DNA from 2 places in the Lysinibacillus sp. FSL K6-0102 genome. Region 2 is predicted to be linked to the other one. Evidence: predicted binding sites of a transcription regulator. Region 2 holds the regulator's gene; the other holds the start of a gene.

Region 1 (15,641 bases), 400 kb from region 2:
TAAATGGTCATATTGCAATTCCACAAAGCTCAATGGAAGGCCTTGACGATAACTTCTACTTCCGTTTAGTACCAGTAAAGAAAGAAAGCGAGCGTCAAGCGATTGAAGAACGCGCTAAAGTAGAAAAAGTTGTCCGAGAGACACTACAAAGTAACGATTGGGGTGTGGTAGCTCGTCCAATGACAATAGAAACGAATATGCCAAGTCGTCCAGTACAAGTAACACTACCACTAAGAGATGTAAAGGTACCAACAGAAGCAGTAGCACGTCAAAGATTCTTAGAGCAACTAGCCGTCTTTATTGAACACTCAGATGGTGAGAAAAAAGTGGTCTTTCCTGAAGTCGTCACAATGGCAAAGGGTGAGCTTGGTCTACGCTTCACTGTAGATAAGTTCAGTACGTTTACCATTATTCAATTTGAAAAGCCAGAGGTAAGCGAGCATGAAGCTTATATTAAAGGATTCCCAAACGGCGCATTTGGTCCTGATAAGAATGTTACACGTGCACAAGTAGCGATCATGATGGCTCGTATTTTAGGCTATACAGAAGGACAAGCATTAAAGAAAGCACCGTTTAAAGATGTAGCCAAAAACCATAGTGCTGCAGGAGCAATTGCCTTTGTAAAAGAACAGGGCATTATGAATGGTGATAACAATGGTAACTTCCATACAAATGCCAACATCACACGTGCTGAAATGGCGGCAGTCGTAGCCAACTATAAACAGCTTTATGTTGAAGAAGGTGTGGCAATTACGTTCAAGGATACTGAAGGCCATTGGGCACAGTGGATTATTGAAGCAAACCGTACTGCAGGCCTCATCAATGGCCTTGAGAATGGAAGCTTTGCACCAAATGTTGCTTTAACACGTGCACAAGTAGTCGTAATGATGAACCGCATGTTTGAACGTGGTCCATTAAACGGTGTGACAAAACCAAGCTTCCCAGATGTCAAAGCAACACATTGGGCATTCAAGGAAATTGAAGAAGCCGCAAACTCTCACTCTTATATAAAAGATACAGTTGGAAAAGAACAGCTTTCAGAATAGAAAAAGCCAAATACAAGAGGCTGAGACAAAAAAGAAAAATGTTAGATCGCTTGTATTGGTAGTGACCCCTTAAAGTTAGAGTTTTATTTATGCAGCTAATTGGCTGGCATAAGTTCGGTATTTTACTGAACTCATGCCGGCCAATTTTTGTTTAATTCGATCATTATTATAGTAATCGATATACTTTTCTATTTTCTTCTTAAACGCTTCGTAGGAGATCAATTCTTCTCTGTAATACATTTAGCCAAAGAAGTTCTCCATGGCCGCATTGTCTGCACACGTTGCTTTACAGACATGCTTAGGAAAATCTTATTTTGCTTGAATGTTATCACCAATGATGTTGATAGTGCCACCCCTGGCTTGAATGAATTGCTGCACAAAATCATTTCATTTAGTTTATTTAATGTATCTAACAACACTTCTTTTTATTGTACTAACATTCCCCTACAACTCAACAAGAGTCGCCTAATTGAAGTAATTTGCACCTCAAAAAATTCTTCTTGTTATACAGCCAATTATAATTTTAGATGTTCTGTTTGTGTTAGACATGAAAAATACCCCTTTAGATAAAATATCTAAAGGGGTATTTCATTGCCATTATGATTGCAACTTTATTTCAAAGCCACAACAAATTAATTTAAAATATTAATTACAGGCCGCATTTCAACTGTGCGCCACAGTTTGTACATGTATTACAGCCGCCCATTTCTTCGACTGTGCCTTTACGGCATACTGGGCATGTATTCCCAACGTCTGAGCCAATAACAGTTGTTGACTCTAACGCTTGAATCGTATCTACTAATACGACTGGACGTTTTGTATGTTCTTCAACCAATTCCTCTTCAAATGAAAGTTGATCCATATCATTTTCTTCTGCTTTTAGTGTAAGTACTTGTGAATCACGGCTACCGTCAACATAGACCGTACCACCCTTAGCGCCACCTTTATATAGTCGCTCGTACACTTTTTCAACTTGCTGTACTGTATAGCCTTTTGGTGCGTTTACAGTTTTAGAAATAGATGAATCGATCCATTTTTGAATAATACATTGCACATCCGCATGCGCTTCTGGTTTTAGCTCCATTGCTGTAACGAACCATTCTGGAAGCTCTTGCTCATTTACTTCTGGATGATGGTTCAGATATTCTTGGACAATTTCAGCTTTTACTTCAATGAATTTACCTAGACGACCAGAACGATAGTACGTGAAGGAGAAGTATGGCTCAAGACCTGTTGCTACCCCTACCATTGTTCCTGTTGACCCTGTTGGTGCAACCGTTAATAAATGTGAGTTACGGATACCAGTCGCTAAAATTTGCTCTTTGATATGAGCAGGCATTTTTTGCATAAAGCCTGTCTCTGTAAAGGCTTTACGTAAACGAGCTGTTTCTTCGTCTGTAGCACCTACTAAGAATGGGAAGCTACCACGCTCCTTCGCAAGCTCTGTAGACGCCTCATACGCAGTTTCAGCGATTGTTTTAAAGATTTCATCGACTAACGCATTACCTGCTTCTGAACCGTATTCTTTTTCACAGTAAATCAGCAAATCGGCTAAGCCCATAACACCTAATCCGACACGACGTTCACCAAGAGCTTGTACACGGTTTTCTTCTAAGAAGTAAGGTGTCGCATCAATCACATTATCCTGCATACGAACACCAACACGAACTGTTTCACGTAGTGCTTCGTAATCAACTGATTGATTTTCTTTATTCGCAAACTGTGCTAAATTCACAGCAGCTAAGTTACACACAGAATATGGTGCAAGTGGTTGCTCACCACATGGGTTCGTCGCTACAACACTTTGACCGTATGCCTTTGCATTTGTCATGTCATTGGCGTTGTCAATGAAGAAAATACCTGGCTCTGCCGAGTATGTTGCACATACATTAATTAAATTCCATAACTCTTTCGCTTTAATTGTACGGTATGTGCGGACTTTATAGCCCATTTTCTCCCATTCACGAACATCACCAACTTCATGCCATTTCGTGTTGTAAACGCTCATTTCTTCCTTTGTATATTCTTCAACAGCTGGGAAACGAAGCTCGAAGTCAGCATCTTTTTCAACTGCTTCCATAAATTCTTTTGTTAATGTCACAGAAATGTTGGCACCTGTTAAAAACTCTGGGTTATGAACAGTGTACGTGCCACCATCACGTAATTTATTTTCAGCCTCACGAATGATAGCTGTATCAAATCCACCTAAGCCTTCAATGTTTTTATAATTCACGATGCCTTGATACATCGCTTCTTCTTGCATAGAAAGTGGCTTGAAGTTTAATTTTTCTTTGGCTAGACGGATGATTGTTTCATCCGTTGTATTTTCGATCAGGTAACGCAGAATACGTGGATTTTGCATTTTGGAAATAATAAACTCCACAATATCTGGATGCCAATCTGCTAGCATAATCATTTGTGCGCCACGACGTGATCCACCTTGCTCCACAAGATGTGTCAATTTAGCAATATCATCTAACCAGGAAACAGAACCAGATGATTTACCGTTTACACCACGAGCTAATGTGTTGCGTGGACGTAATGTTGAACCATTTGTTCCTACACCGCCACCACGGCTCATAATCTCCATTACTTGCTTACGGTGATCACTGATACCTTCACGAGAGTCAGCGACAAATGGCATCACGTAACAGTTAAAGAAAGTTACATCTGTTTCAGAACCAGCTCCATAAATCACTCGTCCAGCTGGAATGAATTTCAAGGATACTAATTGCTCATAAAATTTTTCAAACCATTCTTGACGTTTTTCTGGTGTTTTTTCAACAGCGGCAAGGCCCGTTGCATTTCGTTTTGCAATTTGTTCATAAAATATCTCAAGAGGCTTTTCTAACACGTCAATTGAACGCGTAATCACACCCGTTTCTTGCTCTTGCGGATCGTCTAATGCGCTACGATAATCCTCTTCAATCAAAATCTCTGCTGTTTTTGTAGACATATCCAATTTTTGAATTGTCCCTAAACCACGTGCAGGAAATTTCGGATCAGCTTTTACCGTTAATACAACAAAGTCGCCGGCTTTCAATGTTTTCTTTTCTGTGTCTTTAAACGAATAGCGATCGATCATGACAAGTCTTGATACACCTTTGTGTGTAATATGCATATCAGATGTTACGGGGTGTACCTGCGGGAATTGTTCAATATCTTTGTTTAACTGTTCAAATTGATTGTTTACTTCGGGTTGATGATTTGTGAGTACCATCGTTTAGCCTCCCTTGTTTTCTTCATTACAAAATAAATACACAATATCTTGTGTCGTTAAACACTACATATTGTGTATATGTCTTTAAAAAAGATACTATATATAGTTTTTTAATTCAACTCTTGCTTTTTTTAATAGATTCAGAACTACTTGTTATGACTAGGATTGAACGTTAAAAAATATTTTTTTCATACCATTTTTTACTTTTTAAAGTTCCACTCATCTGAAGCATATTTTTTTTCTTCTAAAGCTTGCACATATTCTAATTGCTCCTCAGAAAGTGTAAATGGTTTTAATTCAATTTGCAACGATTTTGCAAAGCCATCTCTAAAAGCTGTCACACATTGTTCAACTGTCACTGGCTCTTTTACAAGACTGTTGATGGCAACAGCCTTTTCTGGTAGCTTTCTACGCATACGATTCTTCGCTTCTTCACTGGAGAAATTAAATACGGATAATAATTTCTCTTGATCCAAATCTAATAAAATGGCGCCATGCTGTAAAATGACACCCTTTTGACGTGTTTGAGCACTTCCAGCTATTTTTTTCCCTTCTACGACAAGTTCATACCAACTTGGTGCATCAAAGCAAACAGCACTTTTTGGACTCTTCAGGTCCGCTCTTTTCTCCTCTGTATCAGGTACACTAAAATAGGCATCCATACCTAGGTTATGGAAACCTTGCAAAATTCCCTCACTTAACACACGATATGCCTCTGTCACAGATTCTGGCATATTCGGATAGCTTTCCGTCACAATGACACTATAAGTTAGCTCATGTTCATGTAGGACAGCTCGTCCACCAGTTGGTCGACGTACAAAACCTAAGCCTTGTTCACGCACAGCATCTAAATTAATATCTCTCTTAGCTTGTTGAAAATAACCAATGGATAATGTCGCAGGCTCCCACTCGTAGAAACGAATTACTGGTGGAATTAACCCCTCACTATGCCAATCAAGTAAGGCTTCATCTAGTGCCATATTAAAAGAAGGACTACATTTCCCTGAATTTAAAAAATACCAAGTTGTCATATGCTCATCTCCTACAAATATAAAATGATCCATCAGGCCCCACCTGTGGGTCAACTTTAACGAATATTATACTACAGTTCAAATTGCGAACGATTGCTTGTGTAACGAAAAAAGCGAATTCGCTACAACCTAGTTAATTTTATCAAACTCATTGGACTATCGCTAGCGCATCTTTTATAATAATAGAGAAGATAGAAAGGGGTAAGAAAATCTTGGACATACTTATCACAATCGGTGTCGTTTTAGTAGTCACAATTGCATATATCGGAATTAATGCACTACGACTCAAAAAAGCCGTAACCAACCTAACACAAGAGCAATTCATAGAAGGCTATCGTAAAGCCCAGCTGATCGATGTTCGTGAGCAAAAAGAATTTGATGCTGGTCACATTCTTGGTGCACGAAATGTGCCTTCGACAACACTACGTCAACGTTATAAAGAAATCCGCCCAGATTTACCAGTATATCTATACTGTCAAAATACAGGCCGTAGCTCACGTGCTGCACTATTTCTTAAAAAACGTGGGTACAACCAAATTTACCAACTTCAAGGTGGTTTCAAAACTTGGACAGGTAAAATAAAAGCAAAAAAATATTAATGCTCTCATCAAAAAAAGTCGTCTCAAAGTACTATGAGACGGCTTCTTTTTTAAAAAATTCAGAGTTTCTACTATATTATATCTATTTCAAATGATGCTGTACGAGCTTCATGTCATTAAAATAAAAAAGTAAAGCAACAAAACGCATTATAGTCCCCTTATTTGATACAAAATCTACTTTGAACGAGTTCGCTACTTGAGTCGGATCCTCATAAAAATGAGCGCTTTGATGTCTTTTTGGAGCGGTTTTCACTTATGTTTGAGCACTTCGAAAGCTACGTTGAGCAATCTTCCAATAAACCACCTCATATTTAAAAACTCCTTCACGAAACACTTTGTATGACCAAAAATACTATTTTTCGTTAGAGATATGCCAGTTACGAACCCTATTCTTCTATTTTTCTGAAAATAGTTAAAATTTATTGTTGAATAATTTTAGAAGCACTGTTAGGATGTATAATATCTTACAATAATAATTGATTATCAAGTTAATAAGCTATGAATGCTATGGATCAAACTATAGCAGGAGCAGTTCTGGAGAGAGCGCACATTGCGTCGCCGAAGGGTTCACTATCTCAGGCAAAAGGACAGAGGAGTAATACAGCTTTTATAAGCGATGCTACACTATTTCATGTAGACATCTGCGAATAAATGGTATTTGTTATTCTGACGTTTTTCCGAGACTAGTGTCACAACTAGTCTCTTTTTATTTTTCCAGTCATAGTTTTTTATGCATCTTTGAGGGGGATTAACGTGGAACAGCAACAATTAAAACGAGATTTAAAAAATCGCCATGTACAGCTTATTGCCATTGGTGGAACAATTGGGACTGGTTTATTTTTAGGCTCTGGAAAAGCTATTGCCTTAGCAGGGCCTTCGATCATCCTAGCCTACTTAATTGTAGGGACAGCGCTATTTTTTGTGATGCGTGCCTTAGGCGAATTGTTACTATCCAATGCAGGCTACACTTCATTTACGGATTTTGCATCCGAATACATAGGGCCTTGGGCAGGTTATATCACAGGTTGGACATACTGGTTCTGTTGGATTATGACGGCGATGGCAGACATTATTGCGGTGGGGGTATATACACAATATTGGTTTGATATCCCACAATGGGTGCCAGCCATTGGTTGCCTTGTATTGTTATTACTACTAAATCTATTAACTGTTAAGCTTTTTGGTGAGCTAGAATTTTGGTTCGCTATTATTAAAGTTATTACAATTGTAGCACTTATTATTATTGGTCTTATTATGCTAGTAACTGGCTTCCAAACTAGCTCAGGAGCAGTATCAGTTGAAAATCTATGGGCACATGGAGGCATGTTCCCAAATGGTATATACGGCTTTTTAATGGCCTTCCAAATGGTTGTCTTTGCATTTGTTGGTGTGGAATTAGTGGGGGTTTCAGCAGCTGAAACAGCAGATCCTCAAAAAAATATTCCTTCTGCCATTAATAAAATTCCATTTCGCATTTTACTTTTCTATGTAGGGGCATTATTTGTCATTTTATGTATTAACCCATGGTATGAGATGTCTGCTTCAAGCAGCCCCTTTGTCCAAGTGTTTACATTAGCAGGTATCCCGATTGCTGCTGGTATTATAAATTTTGTTGTGCTTACTTCAGCGGCTTCAGCAGGTAACAGTGGGTTATTCTCCACAAGTCGGATGCTCTATAATCTTGGTAACAATAAACAGGCATCTCCAGCATTCGCCAAACTCAACAAAAACAGTGTACCAAGTAATGCACTCGTTATTTCTACTATTGTTGTATCAGCTGGTGCTCTGTTAAGTAAGTTGATGCCAGAGAACGCCTTTAGTGTTGTGACGACGATTAGTGCAATTTGTTTTATCTGGGTGTGGAGCATTATTATCATTTCGCACATTATCTACAAACGAAAAAAACGTGCTTTACATGAAGCTTCAATCTTCAAAGCACCACTGACACCTTTTATCAACTACGTCGTGCTTGCGTTTTTCGCCTTTTTATTAATGGTGATGTTTATTTCTGAGGCTACGCGTACGGCACTGCTGTTAACACCAATTTGGTTTATCGTTTTATTTATTATTTATAAAATGAAAAAAAGATGACTTCAGACTAAGCGCTGAAATCATCTTCCACTTATTAAAAAATAGTCATATCCCATTCTGTTGCTAGCTGTTTCAGCAACTGTACACCTGCCACACTGTTTCCTATTGGATCAATCGCTGGTCCGTAAATTCCGATACCACAGCCAGTAGGAAACGGCGAGTGTAGGCCTGCATGTCCTGGAACAGCCGCAAGAATCGCACCTGATACACCACTTTTGGCAGGGAGACCAATAAATGCCGCAAACTTCCCTGAGGCATTGTACATACCACACGTTACCATCAAAGCCTTCGCTAATTTTGCCACTTGTTTTGGGAATAGCTGTTTCTTTAACAGTGGGTGATAGCCATCATTCGCAATAACTAGGCCAATCATGGCTAAATCTGATACATTGACTTCAATTGCACATTGCTTCAAATAAACCTCAAGCGCCGCCTCTACTGGACAATCTAAAAACCCTGAATCCATTAAGTAATAGGCCAATGCTCGATTACGATTAGCCGTTTGCCACTCTGACTGGAATACTTCTTCATTGATACTCAATTGCTTGCCTATAATTTGTTCTAAAAATTGTAGAATCTTTGTGACCTTCTCTTGTGGAGAATGACCAGCCAACATGGAGGATACCGTAATAGCCCCAGCATTAATCATCGGGTTAAAGGGTTTACCTGGCTGATGACTTTCTAAGCGAATAATTGAGTTAAAGGTATCTCCTGTTGGTTCAACATCTACTCTTTCTAAAACATATGGTAAGCCTCGATCCATACAGGCTAAAATAAAGGTAATAACCTTGGAAACGCTTTGAAGGGTAAATAGTTCTTCGGTATCTCCCGCTTTGATTTCGTGGCCTTCAGTCCCAACAATCGCCACAGCTAATTGATTAGGATCTTTTTTGGCTAAAGCAGGGATATAATTAGCACATTGCCCTTCTTTGGTAGCTGCACGATACTGTGATACCCACTGTGCTAGAAGATGATGCTGATGATTGGGTTGTGTTGACATGTCGCGTTCTCCTTTCAAAATGAGGCAAAAACAGAGCCTTCATAGTTCTCCTATGAAGACTCTATCCTGTTAGCGCTTAGGTGGCTGTGTTCCCTCTGGAATTAAAGATTGATATGTTTCACCATCTAGACGTTCTTGCCATTCCTTTTTCGCTTTTTCAATGTATAGAGGATTATCCAGCAACGCTAAGGCTGTACAAGCCATAATTTTTGCAGCCTGTAGCATCCCTTTATGCGCTATTGGGGTCACTCCCTGAGACACTACCTGCCATGTATGTAATGGTGTCCCTAATGCCATGCATACAGTTGTACACTGTACGGTTGGTACGTTCCAGCTAACATCTCCAACATCTGTAGAGCCACCCATAATAAATTCAGGTAGCATGCCTGGAACATGATCAGCAATCACTTTTCCTTGTAATAGCTTGGCATCTTCTTTACGCAAGCCCACTAATGAAGCTGCTTGTACTTCTGGTGTAAACGTATTGAAAATAGCCTGCGCATACTGTTCATCCTCTATTGTATAGTCTGGCATTCCAATTTCAAGTATTTGTTGATACATCACATCATAAAGTGTTTTATTTGTTATAAGATTCGAAGCAGCACCTTCAAACTCGATGTCCACTGACGTCCCTGTCATCATTGTGGCACCCTTTGCAATGTTCTCAACGCGTTGATAAATTTCCTGTACTTGCTGCTTTTTAGGTGCCCTAACTAGATACGTTACCTCTGCATATGGTTGAACTACATTTGGCGAAGTTCCGCCAGAATTAGTAATGGCATAATGCACACGTGCTTCTGGAATGATGTGTTCTCGTAAGTAGTTTACCCCAACATTCATAAGCTCAACAGCATCTAAAGCACTTCGTCCAAGATGTGGTGCAGCTGCGGCATGAGCACTTTTGCCCGTAAACTTAAACGTTGCGGCATAGTTTGCTAGAGAACTACACGTCATCACAGTCGAAAACGTACCTGGATGCCAAGAGATCGCGATATCAACATCATCAAAAAGGCCAGCCTTTGCCATATAAGCTTTACCAGATCCATTCTCCTCTGCAGGGCAACCGTAAAAACGGATTGTTGCTGACTGATGATTTTGCTCTAAATAATCCTTTACAGCAACAGCAGCTGCGAATGCGCCAGTACCTAATAAGTTATGACCACAGCCATGTCCGCTTCCACCATCCACAAGAGGCTCATGTTGTGTCGCCCCACCTTTTTGACTCAAGCCTGGAAGCGCATCATATTCACCTAAAAAGGCAATTACAGGCTTGCCAGAACCATAAGTTCCAACAAGCGCTGTTTCAAGACCCGCAACACCGACTTGTGTTTGAAAACCCTCTTTTTCTAGTGCCTGTTTCATATATTCCATCGATTTCTTTTCTTGAAAATGAAGCTCGGGTACAGCCCAAATTGCATCGCTTAATGCTACTGTAGCTTGCTGTTTTGCTTCAATTAACATTGAAATTTTCTCATGATAACTCATATTTGTCCCTCCAATTTCATTATGCTTTTAACAATGTTCCTTTTTGGTCGTTTAGTGTGACAAGCGACACAATACAGATAAGCGCAAAGCCAATTAACATCCAAAAGGCTGCATCAAAGGAGCCATTAAAGGCATCCACCATAAATCCAATTGCCATCGGTGTAACAAACCCTGCTAATTGTCCCCCTGTATTGGCAATTCCCATTGCAGAACCTGTAATAGAAGAAGGTAATTTCTTGAGTACAATAACAGGTAGTAATGTAATGACAAACGCAATAAATATCGAAACGACTGTTTGGTAACCAATAAATAACGTCACTGTTTTGGCAGTAAACATTAAATACAATAAAAGACCAATGACTGCGCAGGAGATGGAGCCTAACACTTTCTCCATACCTTTTGGTAGCTTATCAATGATATAGCCACTACCATATACACCAATTATCGTTGTAATGGCAGGTATTGTTTGCGCCCAACCAATGGACATTAAATCCAAGCCTCGATTTTTTTGAAGATATGTTGGAATCCAAGAAACTAATCCCCAGTTAACTGCATAAATACAAAAATAAGCAATGATTAAATTCCACATTAGGGGTGTTTTCAGTAACTCTTTAAAATTCACTTTGTTCGTAGTATTTTCTGTTCCAGCTGTTGCTGCCTCATCTTTCGGGAGTTGAATGTATTTCCAATATATAAAGGCAATTATTGCCCCAATTGCCCCAATGATAATAAACATCATGCGCCAGCCAATCGTTCCTAATAAATAAGCAGCTAGCAAAGGGACGATGAGTGAAACAATGCCACCAGAAGTAAGCATGATGGACATCGCTCTACCTCTTTCCTCTTTTGGGAAAATCGTAGCAATAATTTTAGAGCTTGATGGCTGAAAACCACCCTCACCAATGCCAAATAAAAAACGAATCACAATCATCGCTGTTAAAGACCAAGCAATGGCTGTTAGACCAGTAAAAATAGACCACATGATAACAGCCATCAATAAAACTCGTTTTGCGCCAAACTTATCGGCAAGCCAGCCACCCGGTATTTGCATAATGGCATAGCCTAAAAAGAAAGCGCTTAAAATAATACCCGTTGAAGATGCATCCAGTTGCAAATCCCCTGTAATCGAAACTACTGCGTAGTTCATAATATAGCGATCTAAATTCCCTAAAGACCAGCCTAAAAATAAAAGTGCAAGGATGACATTTCTAGATTTCTTCGTTATTTCATTTGTTGTCATTCATATCCCTCCCATATATAGAAATCCTCTCTTTATTGCCACGACTATTCTTGAATATGCTTGCCCCCTTGTCCGTAAATCCCCTTTTATATACCGACATTTTCGTTATATATTCGTATAATAATCAAAGTTCAATAAAAAGACAATATTTTTTTGAAAATTTCTAATAGATAATCGTCTTCGTAAATCCATATTATTTACCTAAATAACCGCTAAATTCATTAATTTATCAGTATTTAAGGCTTCAAAAAGCATAAAAAAATGTCCCACACCATTTATTGGTTTGGGACATTTTTTTATTTAGACAAGTTGATACATTTTAATAGGTCTGCCTCGAGTATGCTGCAATTCTTCCCCACAAATTCTCGCTAAATCTACATTACATAAATCTGCTACGATTCGTTGGGCATTTCTCTCGCTCATTTGCAGTTGTGTCGCTAAATCCTTTGTCGTAAAATGCTTCCAATGCATTTTTTGTACAAGTGCATGGATTTTCATATAGGTTTTAATACTAATATTCCCTTTTTTTAGTTTTTCTAAAATATAAGGGTCTTCTGCTCGGTAGGAATAGGATAGCTCTTCTACATTCCCTACCGATTCAATAATGGTGCCATCATCCTGTATCATCACGATGTCAATAGCCTCGTTTTCCTTCGTCTGTCTTAGTCCTCGGTGAGCATGTAACTCAGCATTGAACACTGTTTGAGCAAAGCCAATGCCTGCTGTCACCTTCGTCTCCATTTCAATCGACAACTGATACATTTTTTCCTGTAAAAATCGTATTTGCCCTTCAATCGCACCTCTTGTACTAAAGATCGTATATTTACCATTCCCCTCTTCAATAAGAGAGCCATCAATCTGTTCACAGAGCTGTAGTAGATTTTCCTTCGTACGCAATTCTAAATATTGAATACGATAGCCTTGCTTCATGCGCTCTTTTAATGAATCGAAGTCCTTAATTTCAAGCATGACTGCACCAATTTGTGTCTCTTTATAGTAGGACGTTTTGATCTTCTCTGTAAAAAGCTGAACTGTATGATAAATTTCTGTTTTTGTCGGGGAAACCCAATAAGATGGAACGCCTCGTTTCTTCAGCTCTTCATCAACAGAGGGATAACAAGTAATCGCAAAATCAATTTTGCCCGCCTGCCAAAGACTATAGTGGAAATCAAATAGCTCTTGTGGATCAATAGCGACATCAAATTCCTTTAAATACATATGATGGACATTATGCTGAATCTCTGCAAGACTTTCTGAAGCCATTTGAGAAGGCGAAGGAATAATATCGATACTAACATTTTCTATAAACTTTTTTTGCTGATAGGATTGCTCTAAAAAACCCCGATAAATAGCCGCTTCGGAAAAAATAATATGGGTCAATTTATCTTTGGATACATTCGTTTGACTGGCAAGCTTATAAGGGATGTAACCAGAAAACAACCAGAAATCGACAGCCTGATTATGTGTCTCCACAAGATGTTTTGTTTCCGTCGCCATTTCATATATATACGGAATAAATTCCATATCCTGTTCGATTTCTCGTGCTAAGGCAATAATTCTTTCAACGGATTGAATGGGACCAACAACACCTATTTTATACATCTTTTGTTCCTACCTTCTTTGTGAAACTACAATCTTTTATGTAAAAAATTTATTCCTTTGTTGTACATAGTATAGCGGACAATCAAATTACTAGACAAATCTTATGTATAAAGAAAAGCCTCGAAAACTATTCGAGGCCATCTGGAAGTAACAATTATTGCTCGGTTGGATACATGTTTGTATAGAGTAACTCTAATCTTTTAGAGAGCTTTCCATAGGCTGTTTGCCATGCTTTACGTGCAGCATCATTACTGCTCCCTGCTGGTTCGTATATAGCATGCACCTCTTCAACCTTCTTCAAATCACCCTCTGCTTGCGTGAGCTTCGAATAATTTTTAACAACCTTCTTATCAGCATCACTCAGAGCATCATAGGCTTTACGGATTTCACTTACTTTCTCCTGTAAACCATTGATATATTCACCTTTTACAAGAAGTGAATTGATGGATTCAATTAATGACAATGCATTTTCATTCGTTTGCTGTTGTCCTTTTTGCTTATCAATGATCAATTGTCTAGTTCCTGCATCAATCAGGCTCACTTGTTTAGATGTAAGCTTTTCATATGCCTTGATCACAGTGATTGGATTTGAAGCAAAGGATTTCTCATAGGTCTTCATAAAGCTTTCCACTTTTTTCACGTCTGCAAGCGCAGTTTTTAAAATATCATAGTTTGTAATCAGTTTTTTCTCACTTGAACTAAGGCTACTATATTGTGTAGAAAGATTTTTAATACGTTCAATCGTTACGACATAGAGATTATTGGAAACAATTGTGGCAATATCATTATTTAGCTGTGTAATTTTCGATGCATTTTCATCTATATTTTGATTTTTTAATAAAGCTTCATATTGTTCTTTTGCTAAATGCTGCTGATTCGCAGGTAATTTCGCATAAGCTTTTTGCACTGTTTCAACTTTTTTAGCCTTTTTCGCAGCATCTGTTTCTTCTCTAGCAGTCTGTATTTTTTTATAGAATGATTTTACTCCTGTAATATCCTTATTTGCTGCTGTTAATAAATAATAATTTGTCACGTATTTTCTTGCAGCTGAAGACAATTTTTTATAGGATTCAGAAGCTGTATTAACAGCGGTTTCTAATTGATTGAATGAATATTTCGTAACATCCGCAAATTTGGCTATATCCGCCTTTAACGCCTCTGCTGCTGCTTTATCAGTAGGCACTTTACCATTGCCATCAACTGAAATCTTTGGCGTGTTTAGTAAAAATTCTTCAGCATTATATACAAGTGATTGCTGTAAATTTGTAAGATTATTATAAGCTTTTAAAGTACCTGTATAGCTTGAATTAAGTTTACTTTCCGTTACACCAGTTGTTGCAGATAATTTTTGATAGGCATCCATATCTTTAATTACTTTTTCAGCTGCTTTTAAATCTTTCTGTAAGGTAACAAGACTATCGTAGCCATTAATTTGTGCTGCTGAGGCTTTTGTTAAGCTCTTATATTCCTTGATCATTTGATTAACATTATTGACATGACTTTGCCATGAACCAGCAGACGGATTGAACGGATAAACATCATCGCTAATATAGCTATCTATAACATTATTTAAATTTATAATTTGGCTTTCTTCTGCACGTTCTGCTGTAGTCAAACGCTGCACATACACATCTGGCACTAATTTTAATTGTTTATACGTTAATTTTTCATAGGCTGTACGGATTGATTTAGCAGTCGTCACTTGTTTATTAGGCGTACTATTTGTAGCTAATTTATCAAATGATTTAATGAATTGCTCCACCTTTTTAATATCCGATTTAGCCTCAGACAAGATTGCTTGGTTTTGAACAGCGGCTCGGTAGCTTTGTGATAATTTCTCAATATCCGCTTCGATTGTCTTCACGCTCGCTTGCAAGGAATCAACATCCGAAGCTACATATTTCACAAGTGAATTCTCATAAGATAATAAATTAATAATAGCTTGATTGAGTTTTCTGACTTCTTTTATCTCTTCAAGATCATTTGGCTCGTTTAATAGTTTTTTAATGCTCGTATATAGGGTCTCATCTACATCTAAGCTACGCTGTAACAGATCTAGCTTATTATAAGCCTCTTCTAGTTCCTTTATTTCTTTTTCATTACTAGTCTCTATTTTGCTCCATTTTTCATTTAACTTAGTTATTAATTCAACATCAGCAAGTGCTCGCTTTAAGACATCATAATTAGACACATTACCTTTAGCTGCCGCTGATAAGGATTGATAGTTTTTTTCTAGTTCCGCAACTTTAGCACTAAATTCTGCTAAGCTTGATACATTGTATTTATTATCATTGACCAGTAAAGCTTTAATCTCTTTCGTTAAAGTA
Region 2 (15,641 bases):
ATGCTGTTGTTCGGCAGTTTGGAGAGGTTGTTAAATTTGAGCGTGAACCAGGTTTAAATATGAAAATTCCTTTTATTCAAAGTGTCACAAAGTTACCAAAAAACCAAATGACATATGAGATTTCGGAAGAAGAAATTAATACAAAGGATAAAAAACGAATTATTATTGATAATTATGCTGTATGGCGTATTACGGATCCTAAGCTATTGATTTCAAATGCTGGTACGATAGAAAAAGTTGAATCACGTATGGAAGAGTTCATTTATTCTGTTATTCGCTCTGAACTTGGCCGAATTAACTATACGGAGATTATAAATGATGAGGATTCTTCTCGAGGCAGCATAAATGATCAAGTAACTGAACGTGTTAATGAACTTCTTTCCAATGATAACTATGGTATTGAAGTAGTAGATGTACGTATACGTCGCATTGATTTACCAACTGAAAATGAACAATCCGTTTTTACGAATATGATTTCAGATCGTGAATCAATTGCACAAAAGTATCTTTCAGAGGGAGATGCACAGAAACGTCGTATTGAGGCACAAACGGATCAACACGTACAAGAAATGCTTGCTAAAGCAAGTAAAGAAGCTGCTTTAATTCAAGCTGAAGGAGAAGCAGAGGCTGCAAAGATTTACAATAAATCTTTCTCTCAAGATCCTGAATTTTATTCTTTATACCGCACATTAGAATCCTATAAGAAAACGGTTGGGGAAGATACGGTTATTATCTTGCCAGCTACTTCACCATATGCCAACATCTTGTCTGGTTATATTAAATAAACGCAGTTTAAAGTCGTCTCTGTCTTGAAGGAGACGACTTTTTTGCTGCACAAATTATAACTATCCGTGAAATCGAATTATTATAGTATGAAAATAATAGAAATTTATAAGTTTGTATTCCCGAATCAGCTATAATTTGATAGAATGATAATGTTTAAAAAAGAATAGTTGGGGGTAAAGGCTTTGAAATTACAAATTAGCAAATGGCTCCAAAATTTAGGGATTGCTTGTAGTATAGCTTCGATATTAACACTTTTCTACCGTCTATCCGATTTTTCGTGGGTGACGAAAAGTGTTTATCATATACCAGTATTTTTTGTTTGTATCTTTTTAATCAGTATCATTATTGCAGATGATGTAAGAAACCTTTTTAAGAAATTATTTTGGTATGAAAAAAGAAAGGTCAAGCGTCCTATTTGGCAAGTTGGAATTGGCTTAATCTTCTTTTTGGCACAAATTAGTACAGTAATGGTATTTAATCAAGAGCTAACATATCCACAATTAGGCGGCATGCCGTTATTTCTTGTGTTTGCTTTTATGAATGCATTTATATTAACTGTCATCTATGAAGAAGTTTTTTATCGTACTTCAAATCAATAATAACTATTAAGAACTTTCATTTACAGGAGACTTGTCCTTGAATGAAAGTTTTTGCTTTTTAGTAATGGATGTAATACGTCTTATGCCTTGTAAATACGTAAATTATTAACATTTGTCAGTATTGCCCTTATTTAATCTGTAGTACAGTCAAGTTATTGAGAATAGTCAATGACTAAACTTGATAGGCAGATGCATACATACCATATTGAATTTTTTAACCTAGTTTTAACCTTTAGTATGTATGATAAGCAAAGATTCATTTTAATAGGAGGTAATAAAGATGAAAAAGGTCGTGTTTGGAAGTGCTTTAGCAGTCGGATTATTATTTAGTGGGGCAGGGCAATCCTCTGCTAATAGCCTAATTCAACCAATTGATATTCAAGGCATGGATCTAGAATCAGCATTACAGGCAGTCCAATCACAGCGAGCACAGCTGTTAGAAAATCAGCTTAAGGATCAACTAGAGGATGTTCAACAACGAAATCAACAGCTAGCTGATTTGAATGCACAGCAAGGTCAAATGGATGCTTTAAGTAATTCTCAGCAAATGGATATGCTCCGTTTACAAAGCATGAATAGTAAACGAAATGAGGCTTTTGATGTAATGACTAATTTTGTAAAAAAAATGCAGGATAGTCGTTCATCTATTATAGGTAATATGCGTTAAGGAGTTAAAATATTTTAAACAAGTCAACCGCTGCGCGCGGTTGGCTTTTTTGAATGAATAGGAATGCTAAAATAGCGGATAAAGTCTTTAAAGTGGTGGATAAACCATTAAAAATAATGGATAACCTTGAGGATGGACGCCTGCTTTTTTTACTTGAAATGTATTGTTATGATAAAGTAGAAGAAGAAGACAACGCAGGAGGATAAAATCATGACCAAGGAAAAATTACTATTATTGGACGGTAATAGTTTAGCGTATCGCGCGTTTTTTGCGTTGCCATTGCTAACGAATGATAGTGGCATTCATACTAATGCTGTATACGGCTTTACAACAATGCTACAAAGAATATTAGAGGAAGAACAGCCAACCAAAATATTGGTTGCTTTTGATGCTGGGAAAACAACATTCCGCCATGAAACCTTTACAGAATATAAAGGAGGACGTCAAAAGACACCACCAGAATTATCAGAGCAATTTCCTTATTTACGAAAGCTTATTGATGCGTATGGTATTAAGCAATATGAGCAGGAGTTATATGAAGCGGATGATATTATCGGAACGCTTGCTAAAGAGGCTTCGTCGCAGGATATGGATGTTATCATCGTTTCTGGAGACCGTGATTTAACTCAGCTGGCGACAGAGCAAGTAACCGTTTATATAACGAAAAAAGGTATTACGGAAATAGAGAAAAATACACCAGCCTTTATTGCGGAAAAGTATGGGTTAACGCCGCTTCAAATTATTGATATGAAAGGCTTGATGGGGGATTCCTCCGATAATATTCCTGGTGTACCAGGCGTCGGGGAAAAAACGGCTGTAAAATTATTAAAAGAGCATGGCTCCGTTGAAGCACTTTATGAAGCAATGGATACATTGAAAGCTTCTAAAATGAAGGAAAAGCTTGTAGCTAATGAAGAGCAAGCCATCATGAGTAAGAAGCTGGCAACGATTTATACGGATGCTCCAATCACCATTTCACTGGCTGATCTTGCATATAATGGGCCAAAAGAAGATGAATTAATCAATGTGTGGCGTGAGCTTGGCTTTAAATCGCTGCTTGATAAAAGTGACTTTACAGTGCAAGAAGAAGAACAGGCGCCTCTCGATTATGACCTTGTCCAGGAAGTTCGACCTGAGGATTTAAAAGATGTGATGGCTGTGCATGTAGAGCTTGAAAACGAGCACTATCATACTTGTCAGCAGCTGGGAATTGCCTTATCAGATGGCGTAAAGACGCAATATATTCCATTTGATAAAGCAGCAAAATCAGATATTCTCCGTCGTTGGCTAGAAGATGCCACAAAAATAAAATATATATCCGATTCTAAGGCAGCTCAAGCATCATTAAAGCGAGCTGGGATTCAATTAGCTGGCGTTGACTTTGATTTGCTACTTGCCTCTTATATTAATAATCCAGCATTAAGTGGCGATGATATCGCAACACTTGCAAGGGAATTAGGCTACTATGATGTCCAAGCAGATGAAGCGGTATATGGAAAAGGTGCCAAGCGTGCAATACCTGATTTGGACCAACTTGCACAGCATGTTAGCCGTAAAGCTTTTGCAGTATGGTCATTACAGCCGAAACTGGAAGCCTTATTAAAGGAAAATGAACAATTCGATCTTTATAAAAACCTAGAGCTACCATTGGCAGGAATTTTAGGTGAAATGGAAAGCGAAGGGATTACGGTTAACCGCGCTACGTTAGAGAAAATGGGGCAAGAGCTTAATGATAAACTTGTAGTAATTGAGCAAGAAATTTATGCAGAAGCTGGAGAAACCTTTAATATTAATTCACCAAAACAATTAGGTGTGATTCTATTCGATAAGCTAGGGCTACCTGTGATTAAAAAGACTAAGACAGGCTATTCAACTGCTGCAGATGTCCTAGAAAAATTACAGTCAGAGCATGCTATCATCGAACATATTCTGTTGTATCGCCAACTTGGAAAATTACAATCCACATATATTGAAGGCTTACTAAAGGAGATTCATGTATCAGATAGTAAAGTGCATACGCGCTTCCAGCAAGCTTTAACTGCAACAGGGCGTTTAAGCTCAACAGATCCGAATTTACAAAACATCCCAATTCGTTTGGAGGAGGGCCGCAAAATTCGTCAAGCCTTTGTACCTTCAAAAGAGGATTGGATATTATTTTCTGCTGACTATTCGCAAATTGAATTACGCGTTCTTGCACATATGTCAGAAGATAAAAACCTTGTTGAGGCTTTCCGTGAAGGAATGGACGTTCATACACGTACAGCTATGGATGTATTTCATGTGTCAGAAGATGAGGTTGATAGTAATATGCGTCGCGCAGCGAAAGCTGTTAACTTTGGAATAGTCTACGGTATTAGTGATTATGGTCTATCACAAAACTTAGATATTACGCGTAAGGAAGCGGCTAATTTTATTGAAAAGTATTTCGCAAGTTTCCCTGGTGTAAAACAGTACATGGATGACATTGTACAAAATGCAAAATTTAATGGCTATGTGACAACGATATTAAATAGACGCCGTTATTTACCGGATATAACAAGCTCAAACTTTAATTTAAGAAGCTTTGCTGAGCGTACGGCGATGAATACGCCAATTCAAGGTAGTGCAGCTGATATCATTAAAAAGGCAATGATTGATATGGATGCTCGATTGAAAAAAGAAAAGATGCAGGCAAAACTGCTACTTCAAGTGCACGATGAGCTAATCTTTGAGGCACCAAAGGAAGAGATTGCCTTACTCGAAAAAATTGTACCTGAAGTCATGGAAAACGCTATTGAGCTTGCTGTACCGCTTAAAGTAGATTTTAACCATGGCTCAACTTGGTACGAGGCAAAATAAGGAGGGATTCAAATGCCTGAATTACCAGAGGTAGAGGGTGTCGTCCAGGCATTGAAGCCAACAGTTGAAGGACGTACCATTCAACAGGTTCAGCTTTCTGAACGAGTACATTTCTCTTTTAGTGAGGGTAAACAATGTATTGTCAAACAAGCAGCGCCTGATGCATTTGAAAGTACTTTGTCCCAGATGACCATTACCAAAATTGAACGAAGAGCAAAATATATTTTCTTTCATTTGCTGAAGGATGATGTTCCATATGTTCTTGTTAGTCACTTAGGGATGACAGGTGCTTGGTTTGTTGTGAATTCACCCGAAGAAATCAATGAGGCGAAATTTCAAAAGCATATCCATGCGACATTTGAAATGGCAGATGGGGGATACTTGATATATTCAGATATTCGTCGATTCGGTGAACTTCGTTTTCTGACAAAAATTGAAGATCATGCGCCATTGACAAAAATGGCACCAGAGCCATTTGATGAGCATGCATGTGATTTTTTTATAACAAAATCTAAGCTACCGAAATATGAAAATAAAGCCGTAAAAGAAGTAATTATGGATGGGCAAGTCATTTCGGGCTGTGGCAATATTTATGCAACAGAGGCATTGTTTGCTCAGAAAATTCACCCTGCACGCAAAATGAGCCGCATTAGTGAAAAGCGGAAGCGAGCATTATTTGAGGAGATTGTTGCTGTCCTACGTCAAAGCATTGAAGCGGGTGGTTCAACTATTTCTGATTATCGGAATATTAATGGGGAAGCAGGGAGTATGCAGAATCGATTAAAAATGTATGGGAAAAAGGTATGTCCAGCATGTGAAACGGCAACAAGTCAAATGACAATTGGAGGGCGTACCTCTGTCTATTGCCCAAATTGTCAACATTAAAGGGGATTTAGCAATGATTATCGGACTAACAGGAAGTATTGCAAGTGGAAAAAGTACAGTAGCTAAAATGATGAGCGAACTGGGTTTACCGATTGTTGATGCAGATGTTGTAGCACGAGATGTCGTAGAACCAGGAACTGAAACATTAGCATTGATTGCTGAAAGCTTCGGACAAGCTATCTTGCTTGAGGACGGCAATTTAAATCGAACTTTGCTGGGAGATATCATATTTCATGAGCCTGCCAAACGCAAAACGTTAAATGATATCATGCATCCAGCAATCAGAAAAGAAATGTTACGTCAGCGTGATGCTTATTTAGAAGCAGGACATGAACATGTTGTGATGGACATTCCTTTGTTATTTGAGAGTAAGCTTCAACATTTTGTGGAACGTATCATTGTGGTATCGGTCAGTGAAGAAGTTCAGCTTCGACGTTTAATGGAACGAAATAATTTATCTAAAGAAGATGCATTGGCACGTATGCACTCTCAACTGCCGATGTCTGTCAAAGAAAAGGGTGCACATGCGGTCATTTATAATAATGAAAATATAGAAAGTACAGAAGAACAATTAAAAAAAATCCTGCATTATTGGGATGTTATTTCATGAGTTCTTTTATAATGCGTAGCAAGCCGACCTTGCTACGCATTTTTTTATGGGGAAACGCCATAATAAAGAATAATTTTTCAGAAAATAAGAACTTTTATATTCTCAATATATAATGTTCATCTTTTTTAAAATTGTGTTATACTAATCACCATAAAGTATATAATTAATTAATCTGAGTATGTACTCACAGGAGGATATTATAAATGACAGTATCAATTGCTATTAATGGTTTCGGGCGTATCGGACGTATGGTTTTCCGCCAGGCTATCGTACAACAAGATTTAAACATCGTTGCAATTAACGCTAGCTATCCTGCAGAAACGTTAGCACATTTGATTAAGTATGACACAAATCACGGAACATTTGAAGGTACGGTAGAACCAGCAGGCGATGCTTTAGTTGTAAATGGTAAACGAGTTCAAATTATTAGTGAACGTGATCCTTTAAAATTACCTTGGTCTACAATGGGTGTAGATATCGTTATTGAAGCTACAGGAAAATTTAATGTGCGTGATAAAGCAGCAATGCACTTAGCAGCAGGCGCGAAAAAAGTAATCTTAACAGCACCAGGTAAAAACGAGGATGTCACAATTGTTTTAGGTGTAAATGATGACAAATTGGATATTGCGAAACATGATGTTATTTCAAATGCTTCTTGTACAACAAACTGCTTAGCGCCAGTAGCAAAAGTATTGAATGACACATTTGGTATTGAGAATGGTTTAATGACAACAGTTCATGCTTATACAAATGACCAAAAGAACTTAGACAATCCGCATAAAGATTTACGTCGTGCACGTGGATGCGCCCAATCCATTATCCCAACATCTACAGGTGCAGCGAAAGCCTTAAAATTAGTGTTACCTGAATTAGAGGGTAAAATTCATGGTATGGCACTTCGTGTTCCAACACCAAACGTATCTTTAGTTGACCTTGTAGTAGATTTAAATACAGATGTAACAGTTGATGCAGTTAATGCAGCATTTGTAAAAGCGGCAACAGAAGGTCCAATGAAGGGTATCCTTAATTTCTCTGTTGAGCCATTAGTATCTTCTGATTACAATACAACAACTTATTCTTCAACAGTTGATGGACTTTCTACAATGGTGTTAGGCAACCGCAAAGTAAAAGTACTTGCTTGGTATGATAACGAGTGGGGCTACTCTGCACGCGTTGTTGACCTTGTGAAAAAAGTGGCAAATGCTTTAGAAACGGTAAACGCGTAATAATTTCTATAGATAGCACATTGAAATCGAAAAGGTTTCAATGTGCTCTTTTTTTACAGAAACTTTTCTTGTACTTCAGGTGCTTTAGATTTATCATGAGCCCACAAACGTGAATGCACTTTTCTTACATGTAGGAAATTTGTTATAATAGATATATTAAATTGTTGTAAACCAGGAGAGTAATTATATGAGATGTCCATCTTGCCAATTTAACGGAACGCGTGTTGTGGATTCGAGGCCAGTAGATGATAATAAAGAAATTCGTAGACGTCGTGAATGTGAGTCATGTGGCTTCCGTTTTACAACGTTTGAAAAAATTGAAGAGACGCCATTAGTCGTTGTGAAAAAGGAAGGTTCACGAGAAGAGTTTAGCCGTGAGAAGGTACTTCGTGGGCTTATTCGTGCTTGTGAAAAACGTCCAGTGGCACTTGATGTGCTGGAGGAACTTGTTCTGTCCATTGAAAAAGATCTTCGTCGTATTGGAAATTCGGAAGTACGCTCAGAAGATGTTGGCGAAATGGTCATGGACCGCTTAGCCAAAATTGATGAGGTTGCCTATGTGCGTTTTGCGTCGGTCTACCGTCAGTTTAAAGATATCAATGTCTTTATTGAAGAAATAAAGGACATTATTCAACGTCAAACGGAGAAGAAATCATAGCAAACAGAGAGGATGAATGACGTTGATTCATTTATATAAGGAATTGCAGCCTGGCGATCCTTTCGACATTCGTCTACCTCATGCATTTTCTACACAAGAGCGTCAATTAGTTACATTATTTTATCAACCATTAACGGGATCAGAGCCAGTTAGCCTCTATTTAACATTATGGGCAGAAGCAGAGCAAATGCCAAAGCAGCAAATGACACATTATTATTTAATGAATGTGCTAGGGCTACCAATTGGTAAAGTGTTTGAGGCTCGTATTGCTTTAGAAGCTATTGGTTTGCTGCGTACATGGAAAAAAGAAAATGCTGGTGAGCGTAGTTTTTTATATGAGCTACAGCGCCCATTAGATGCAGATAGCTTTATGAAAGACCCGCTGCTGTCGATGTTTTTGTTTAGTAAAATTGGAGAGCAGGCTTATCGCAACTTACGTCAGCGCTTTATGTCACCTGTAAAGGACTCGGCGTTTAAGGATGTATCTCGTGCTTTTATTGATGTCTATAAGCCTGTTCATGCCAATATCCCATCAGATTTACAAGTGGATACGAGTCATAAGGATAAACAACAAAAAGTATATCCTTTTTATTTGGAGCAATTCGATTTTGATTTATTGCAAGCTGGTTTGTCTGAGCAATTGGTACCTTCCAATTTGTTGACATTTGAAGTGCGTGAAGCTATAGCCAAGTTGGCATTTTTATATCATTTAACAGCCCTTGATATGCAAAAAGTAGTCATACTTGCTTTAGATGATGATTTAGGAATTTCTCAGGAACGTTTACGAAAGGCTGCTGCTGATTTTTATAAATTAACCGTATCCAAGGAGCCGCCAAAACTTGCCCGTGTCACCGATCCTCTACCAGTAGCAGAAGCGGGACAAAAAACCAAGGATCAGGAACTTCAACACTATTTAGAAACAACGGCACCTGTCCAAGTTTTAAGAGATATAAATAATGGTAAAGAACCATTACAAACCTCAGTCCAACTTGCAGAAAATTTAATCGTTCAACATGGCATGCCAATTGGAGTGGTTAATGCATTGTTAGAATACGTTATGCTAACAACAGATATGAAGCTCCCTAAGAAATATGTGGAAACGATTGCTGATCATTGGGTACGAAAAAATGTCCAGACCGCTAAGGAAGCAATGGAACTTGCACGTCAAGAGCATGATAAATATACAGCTTGGAAAAACAAGCCGCAAACGTCCAATAAAACGAGTCAACAGACTAAAGGACGTTCAAGATATCAACGTGAAGAAAAAGTGCCTGAATGGTTCTATAAACGAAATGACAATCAAGAGGAATCTACCTCTAGTACTATAGATTTTGAAAAAGAGCGACAAAAAATATTAGAGATGCTAGGAAAAAGCGAATAGTAAAGAAGGTGAGCAGTAATCGAACCTATAAATGGACCACTAAAGCGAGCAATTAATGTACCCTCGTTCCAAGAACGCTATGAAGCCATGCGACGTGAAATTTTAGAGCACCCGCATGTGCAGGAATTTTTAGCGCAGCATGCAGATGAATTAAACTATGACAATGTTGAGCGAAATTTACCTAAACTGCATGAGTTTATTAGTCAATCTACTGAGTGCTGTGGGTGTGATAATACCGAACATTGTACAAACTATTTAAAAGGATTCATCCCGACATTAAGGGTTGTTCGGAATTCTATTGAAATGGACTATGTGCGCTGTGAGCAAAAGATTAGGGAAGAAGAACGCCGGGATGTTGCGAATATGATTGCAAGTATGCATATGCCAAAAGATGTGCTACAAGCAACAATTCATGATTTAAGTATTGATGATGAATCACGTGTGGCGATTGCACAAAAAGCAGCTCAATTTGTTAAAATAACAAAAGAAACTGGTCAATTACCTGCAAAAGGTTTTTACCTATATGGTAAATTTGGTGTAGGGAAATCCTTTGTACTTGGGGCATTGGCCAATGAATTAGCATCTATTAAAATCCGCTCTGTGGTAGTTTTCGTTCCAGAATTTTTACGAGAAATGAAAAATGCCATTGGTGATAATACATTGAATGAGAAAATAGATTATATTAAAAAGGCTCCTGTCTTAATGCTAGATGATTTAGGTGCGGAGACAATGACTGCCTGGACACGTGATGAAATATTGGGGACTATTTTCCATTATCGGATGGCAGAGCAATTGCCAACTTTTATTACGTCTAATTTTAACTATGAAGAATTAGAGCATCACTTAGCTCAGTCACAAAAAGGTGATATTGAGGTTGTCAAAGCGGGACGAATTATGGAGCGAATTAAAGCCCTAACAGTGCCAATCGAAATGCGAGGCAAAAATCGTCGGATGTAACATTGATAGTTGCATTTTTCGACAATCGAGCGTATACTGACTCATATACTTAATATCAATATGCATTGATGAGGACATGAATTTTGTGTATCAGCTTTTAGAGAGGGAAGTCATCGGCTGAAAACTTCCTAGTATGGGCACATTATTTACTACCTACTGAGCAGCGAAAGGGATAATCTTTCGCCGGTCCCTAGCCCGTTAGCTAGCCTTGAGCTTCGTCTGACTTTATGTAAGTCGGAAGGAAGAAGGGTGGAACCACGAGCATACGCTTCGTCCCTTTTGTGAGGGACGGAGCTTTTTTTATTTTTCTCAGATTTCATTGAAATAGTGGTGGCTCCGCTCATATAGGGAGATAAGTCGCTCGCGAAAGTGGTAAATTCGCTCATAGAGAGTAAGAAACCGCTCAGAAACATGAAGATGCCGCTCCGATTGAACAGAGAAATGCTTAAAAAAGCAATGACTCCGCTCAAACCAAGCCGTAGAGTCACACAAACATTGCTCCAGCCAATCATCAAGCATTATGTATTTATCAAAAACAAAGGAGTGCAAAGGATATGTCAGAAATGATTAAATTAACTTTCCCAGATGGCGCTGTAAAGGAATTTGCAAAAGGCACATCAACTGATGACGTAGCATTATCTATTAGCCCTGGCTTACGGAAAAAAGCGTATGCAGGTAAAATTAATGGTGTGTTAGTAGATTTAAAAACACCAATTGAAGAGGATGCAACAATTGCAATCATTACACAAGATGATGAGGCAGCACTTGAAATTTTACGTCACTCAACTGCCCATTTAACAGCGCAAGCTATTAAACGTCTATTCCCAGATGTAAAGCTTGGTATTGGTCCAGTAATTGAAGGTGGTTTCTACTATGATATCGACTCACCAACACCAATCACTGCTGAAGATCTACCAGCCATTGAAAAAGAAATGAAGAAAATTATTGCTGAAAACCTTGAGGTAGAACGCAAAAATGTAAGCCGTGCAGAAGCACAAGCCCTTTATGAAGAAATTAGCGATGAGTATAAATTAGAATTACTTGAAGCCATTCCTGCAGATGAGCAAGTATCTATTTATTATCAAGGCGAGTTTTTTGATCTTTGCCGTGGTATCCACGTACCATCTACGGGTAAACTTCGTGAATTCAAGCTTTTATCATTAGCGGGTGCTTACTGGAGAGGGAACTCTGATAACAAAATGTTACAACGTATTTATGGTACAGCGTTCTTCAAAAAAGAGGAATTAAAACACCACCTTCAAATGCTAGAAGAAGCAAAAGAACGTGATCACCGTAAAATCGGAAAAGAATTAGAACTGTTTACAACTTCCCAAAAGGTTGGCCAAGGTTTACCACTTTGGTTACCAAATGGTGCAACAATTCGTCGTGTTATTGAACGTTATATTGTCGATAAAGAATTATCACTTGGCTATAAGCACGTTTATACACCAGTATTAGGTTCTAAGGAGCTTTATCAAACTTCTGGTCACTGGGATCATTATCAAGATTCAATTTTCCCACCAATGGAAATGGATAATGAAACATTAATTATGCGTCCAATGAACTGTCCTCACCATATGATGGTGTACAAAAACAGCATGCATTCATATCGTAACCTACCATTGCGTATTGCAGAGCTTGGCACTATGCACCGTTACGAAATGTCAGGGGCTGTTTCAGGCTTACAACGTGTTCGTGGGATGACATTAAATGATGCCCATATTTTTGTTCGCCCAGATCAAATTAAAGCGGAATTCCAAAAAGTAGTACAGTTAATTTTAGAGGTTTATAAAGATTTCGACCTTAATGATTACTCATTCCGTTTATCTTATCGCGACCCAGCAGATACTGAGAAATACTTCGATGATGATGCAATGTGGGAAAAAGCACAAAGTATGCTAAAAGAAGCAATGGACGAACTTGGCTTAGACTACTTTGAAGCGGAAGGTGAGGCTGCATTCTATGGTCCTAAACTTGACGTTCAAGTAAAAACAGCGATTGGTAAAGAAGAGACTTTATCTACAGTTCAATTAGACTTCTTATTACCAGAACGCTTCGACCTAACTTATGTTGGGGAAGATGGTAAGCCTCATCGTCCAGTTGTTATCCACCGTGGTGTTGTATCAACAATGGAACGTTTTGTTGCCTTCTTAATTGAAGAATACAAAGGAGCATTCCCAACTTGGTTAGCACCGGTACAAGTTGAAGTTATTCCAGTATCGAATGAAGCTCACTTCGACTATGCAAAGCAAATTGAAGAGCAACTTACAGCGGCTGGTTTACGTGTGGAAATGGATGATCGTGAAGAGAAATTAGGCTATAAAATCCGTGAGGCACAAATGAAAAAGATTCCTTATATGCTTGTTATCGGGGATAAAGAGGTTGAGGCAAATGGCGTAAATGTTCGACGTTATGGCTCGAAAGATTCCGAAACAATTAGCTTTGAGGATTTCCTAGCAGCTATAAAAACAGAAATTACAAAATAAGCTTTAACTAGAAACCCTCGCTTGCCAAAGTGAGGGTTTCTGTATAAAATAAATCTTGCATTTGTATAGAATAGCTTCATTTTGGTTATGTTAGCACAGATAAGAAAATAAATATTTGACAGCTTATCATATACATGCTAATATAATTAAGGTTAATGAATACAAAGTTTGTGGTTGAAGTAGAGGCTGCCCGCTTCTCACCTGATACAACGCTTTAAAGGCTGTGAACAGGTATGACACGTTGAATTGTTTTGCGTAGACTTGCGCATGCACATATAGCGGGCGGACATCTTCAAAAATGTCCGTCCTTTTTTTATGGACATGACGAGAGGATGTACCGTTCAACCGGGCAAGGCTTTGCCCAAACCATGTATTCGCGACAACTACTTGGAGGTGGATTACTATTAGCAAAGACATGTATGTAAACGAAGGCATTCGCGCACGTGAACTTCGATTAATCGATCACAATGGTGACCAGCTTGGTGTAAAGACACGTAATGAAGCGCTAGAAATCGCCGCTCGTGTAAACTTGGATCTTGTCCTTGTGGCCCCTCAAGCCAAGCCGCCAGTCGCTCGTATCATGGACTATGGTAAATTTAAGTTTGAACAGCAAAAGAAAGACCGTGAAATTCGTAAAAATCAAAAGGTCATCGTAATGAAAGAGGTTCGTTTGAGCCCAACAATCGATGAGCATGATTTCCAAACGAAGTTACGTAATGCGATTAAATTCCTTGAAAAAGGCGATAAAGTAAAATGTAGCCTACGTTTCAAAGGTCGTGCGATCACACACAAAGAGATTGGTCAACGTGTGTTAGATCGTTTTGCTGAAGCTTGTGCTGAAGTATCAACGGTAGAACAAAAACCGAAGATGGAAGGCCGAAGCATGTTCTTAGTTCTTCAACCAAAGAACGAGAAATAATATTAGACGAACAGTTTAGGAGGAATTCGACATGCCAAAAATGAAAACTCACCGTGGAGCTGCGAAACGTTTCAAAAAAACGGGTTCAGGTAAATTAAAATACGACCGTGCTTATGGAAGCCACTTATTCGCAAACAAATCTACGAAACAAAAACGTCACCTACGTAAAGCGAACATCGTATCATCTGGTGACTTCAAACGCATCAAATCTTTACTTGTTTACATGAAATAATTGACTACAAAAAAATACTAACATTCATTTTTTAATGAAAAGCAGGAGGTAATTCATATGCCACGCGTAAAAGGCGGAACAGTGACGCGCAAACGTCGTAAAAAAGTATTGAAATTAGCTAAAGGTTACTATGGTTCAAAACATACATTATACAAAGTTGCTAACCAAGCAGTAATGAAATCAGGTCAATATGCATACCGTGACCGTCGTCAGAAAAAACGTGATTTCCGTAAATTATGGATCACTCGTATCAACGCAGCTGCTCGTATGAACGGTCTTTCTTATAGCCGTTTAATGCACGGTTTAAAAGTTGCTGGTATTGAAGTTAACCGTAAAATGTTAGCTGACCTTGCAGTAACTGATGCTGCAGCATTCACTCAATTAGCAGACGCTGCTAAAAAAGCAGTAGCTAAATAATAGCTGACAACATTCACTATTATTTCTGCACCGAAAGCTTAGCGACAGGTGTGAAATATCATAAGTGCAATAAAAAGACTGATGGGTTTTTCCATCAGTCTTTTTTGTGTTAGATTAATAGTATCACGGTTTTAAAGGAGTAAGAAATGGGACAAGCATTATTAGCTTATATGAGCATTGTATCAATTGTATTGCTCATTTTAATGGGGATGGATAAATCACGCGCAAAGAATCATGAATGGCGTATAGCAGAGCGTACATTATTTACACTAGCCATAGCAGGAGGGGCAGCTGGGGGTGTATTGGGTATGTATTTATTCCGCCACAAAACACGTCATAATCGTTTTGCATTTGGTTTTCCCCTACTTGCAGCCATACAAATTTTTATCATTGTGCAGCTCTGGACATAAATGAGAATAATTAAAACACATCCTCATGATGGGGATGTGTTTCGCATAAGCTGTTCAATGGGCTGCTTCCAATTGATTTTGGCGCTTGGATAGTTCAATAATATTTCTTGCTGCAAATATTCAAAGTCGCTTTTGCTGAAGCCTTGTAATGTTGCAGCATCGCGCGCACCGACGAAAATGGTTACAACCTCAAATGCATCCTCTGTTGTGCCTAGGTATTTTTCACCTTCAAAAAGAGCACCCTTATAGGAAATAAAGAAATTTTTTCGGACATTTTTAACGTCATCATAGAAATAATACTGGCCTTTTTCATAGGCTTCATCAAGTTTGCGTTTAGGATCAGTTATATAACGAATCGCTTTGTAAAATACATAAATAATAAGCGCTATTACAGCAAGTCGAATTAGTAACGGCAACATGTTTAAATTTCCCCCTTGAAGAAAGGTTATTCTTTCCTATACGATTAGAAGGGTCAAATAGTTTCACTTTTTATAAAAAATTTTTTAGAAATTTAGGAGAAAAAAATGAATTTACAACAATTGTTTACCATGCAAAAAGAGCTTGATGATT

What was found. Region 2 encodes NrdR, which represses ribonucleotide reductase genes. Its sites were predicted from a motif close to AACACNATATATNGTGTT; they were not measured.
Region 1: the regulator NrdR is predicted to act here: its motif matches at 4,326-4,343, upstream of NYE73_RS16070 (vitamin B12-dependent ribonucleotide reductase).

What each region holds. Positions count from the first base shown of each region.
Region 1 covers NZ_JBBOPH010000001.1:3,148,700-3,164,340, forward strand. Annotated here, with positions in the region: gene NYE73_RS16060 (S-layer homology domain-containing protein) at 1-1,046, shown strand, start outside; gene NYE73_RS16065 (IS3 family transposase) at 1,134-1,286, opposite strand; gene NYE73_RS16070 (vitamin B12-dependent ribonucleotide reductase) at 1,696-4,266, opposite strand; gene NYE73_RS16075 (lipoate--protein ligase family protein) at 4,467-5,246, opposite strand; gene NYE73_RS16080 (rhodanese-like domain-containing protein) at 5,510-5,896, shown strand; glycine riboswitch at 6,421-6,497, shown strand; gene NYE73_RS16085 (amino acid permease) at 6,650-7,987, shown strand; gene NYE73_RS16090 (glutaminase) at 8,022-8,987, opposite strand; gene NYE73_RS16095 (M20 family metallopeptidase) at 9,057-10,472, opposite strand; gene NYE73_RS16100 (MFS transporter) at 10,492-11,712, opposite strand; gene NYE73_RS16105 (hypothetical protein) at 12,013-13,314, opposite strand; gene NYE73_RS16110 (hypothetical protein) at 13,469-15,641, opposite strand, start outside.
Region 2 covers NZ_JBBOPH010000001.1:3,546,010-3,561,650, reverse strand. Annotated here, with positions in the region: gene hflC (protease modulator HflC) at 1-785, shown strand, start outside; gene NYE73_RS18095 (hypothetical protein) at 969-1,385, shown strand; gene NYE73_RS18090 (hypothetical protein) at 1,666-2,052, shown strand; gene NYE73_RS18085 (hypothetical protein) at 2,106-2,258, shown strand; gene polA (DNA polymerase I) at 2,263-4,890, shown strand; gene mutM (bifunctional DNA-formamidopyrimidine glycosylase/DNA-(apurinic or apyrimidinic site) lyase) at 4,903-5,775, shown strand; gene coaE (dephospho-CoA kinase) at 5,789-6,385, shown strand; gene NYE73_RS18065 (glyceraldehyde-3-phosphate dehydrogenase) at 6,589-7,611, shown strand; gene nrdR (transcriptional regulator NrdR) at 7,799-8,269, shown strand; gene NYE73_RS18055 (replication initiation and membrane attachment family protein) at 8,286-9,650, shown strand; gene dnaI (primosomal protein DnaI) at 9,678-10,607, shown strand; gene thrS (threonine--tRNA ligase) at 11,162-13,093, shown strand; gene infC (translation initiation factor IF-3) at 13,509-14,012, shown strand; gene rpmI (50S ribosomal protein L35) at 14,044-14,244, shown strand; gene rplT (50S ribosomal protein L20) at 14,302-14,661, shown strand; gene NYE73_RS18025 (DUF1294 domain-containing protein) at 14,808-15,071, shown strand; gene NYE73_RS18020 (hypothetical protein) at 15,095-15,490, opposite strand; gene NYE73_RS18015 (dUTP diphosphatase) at 15,596-15,641, shown strand, end outside.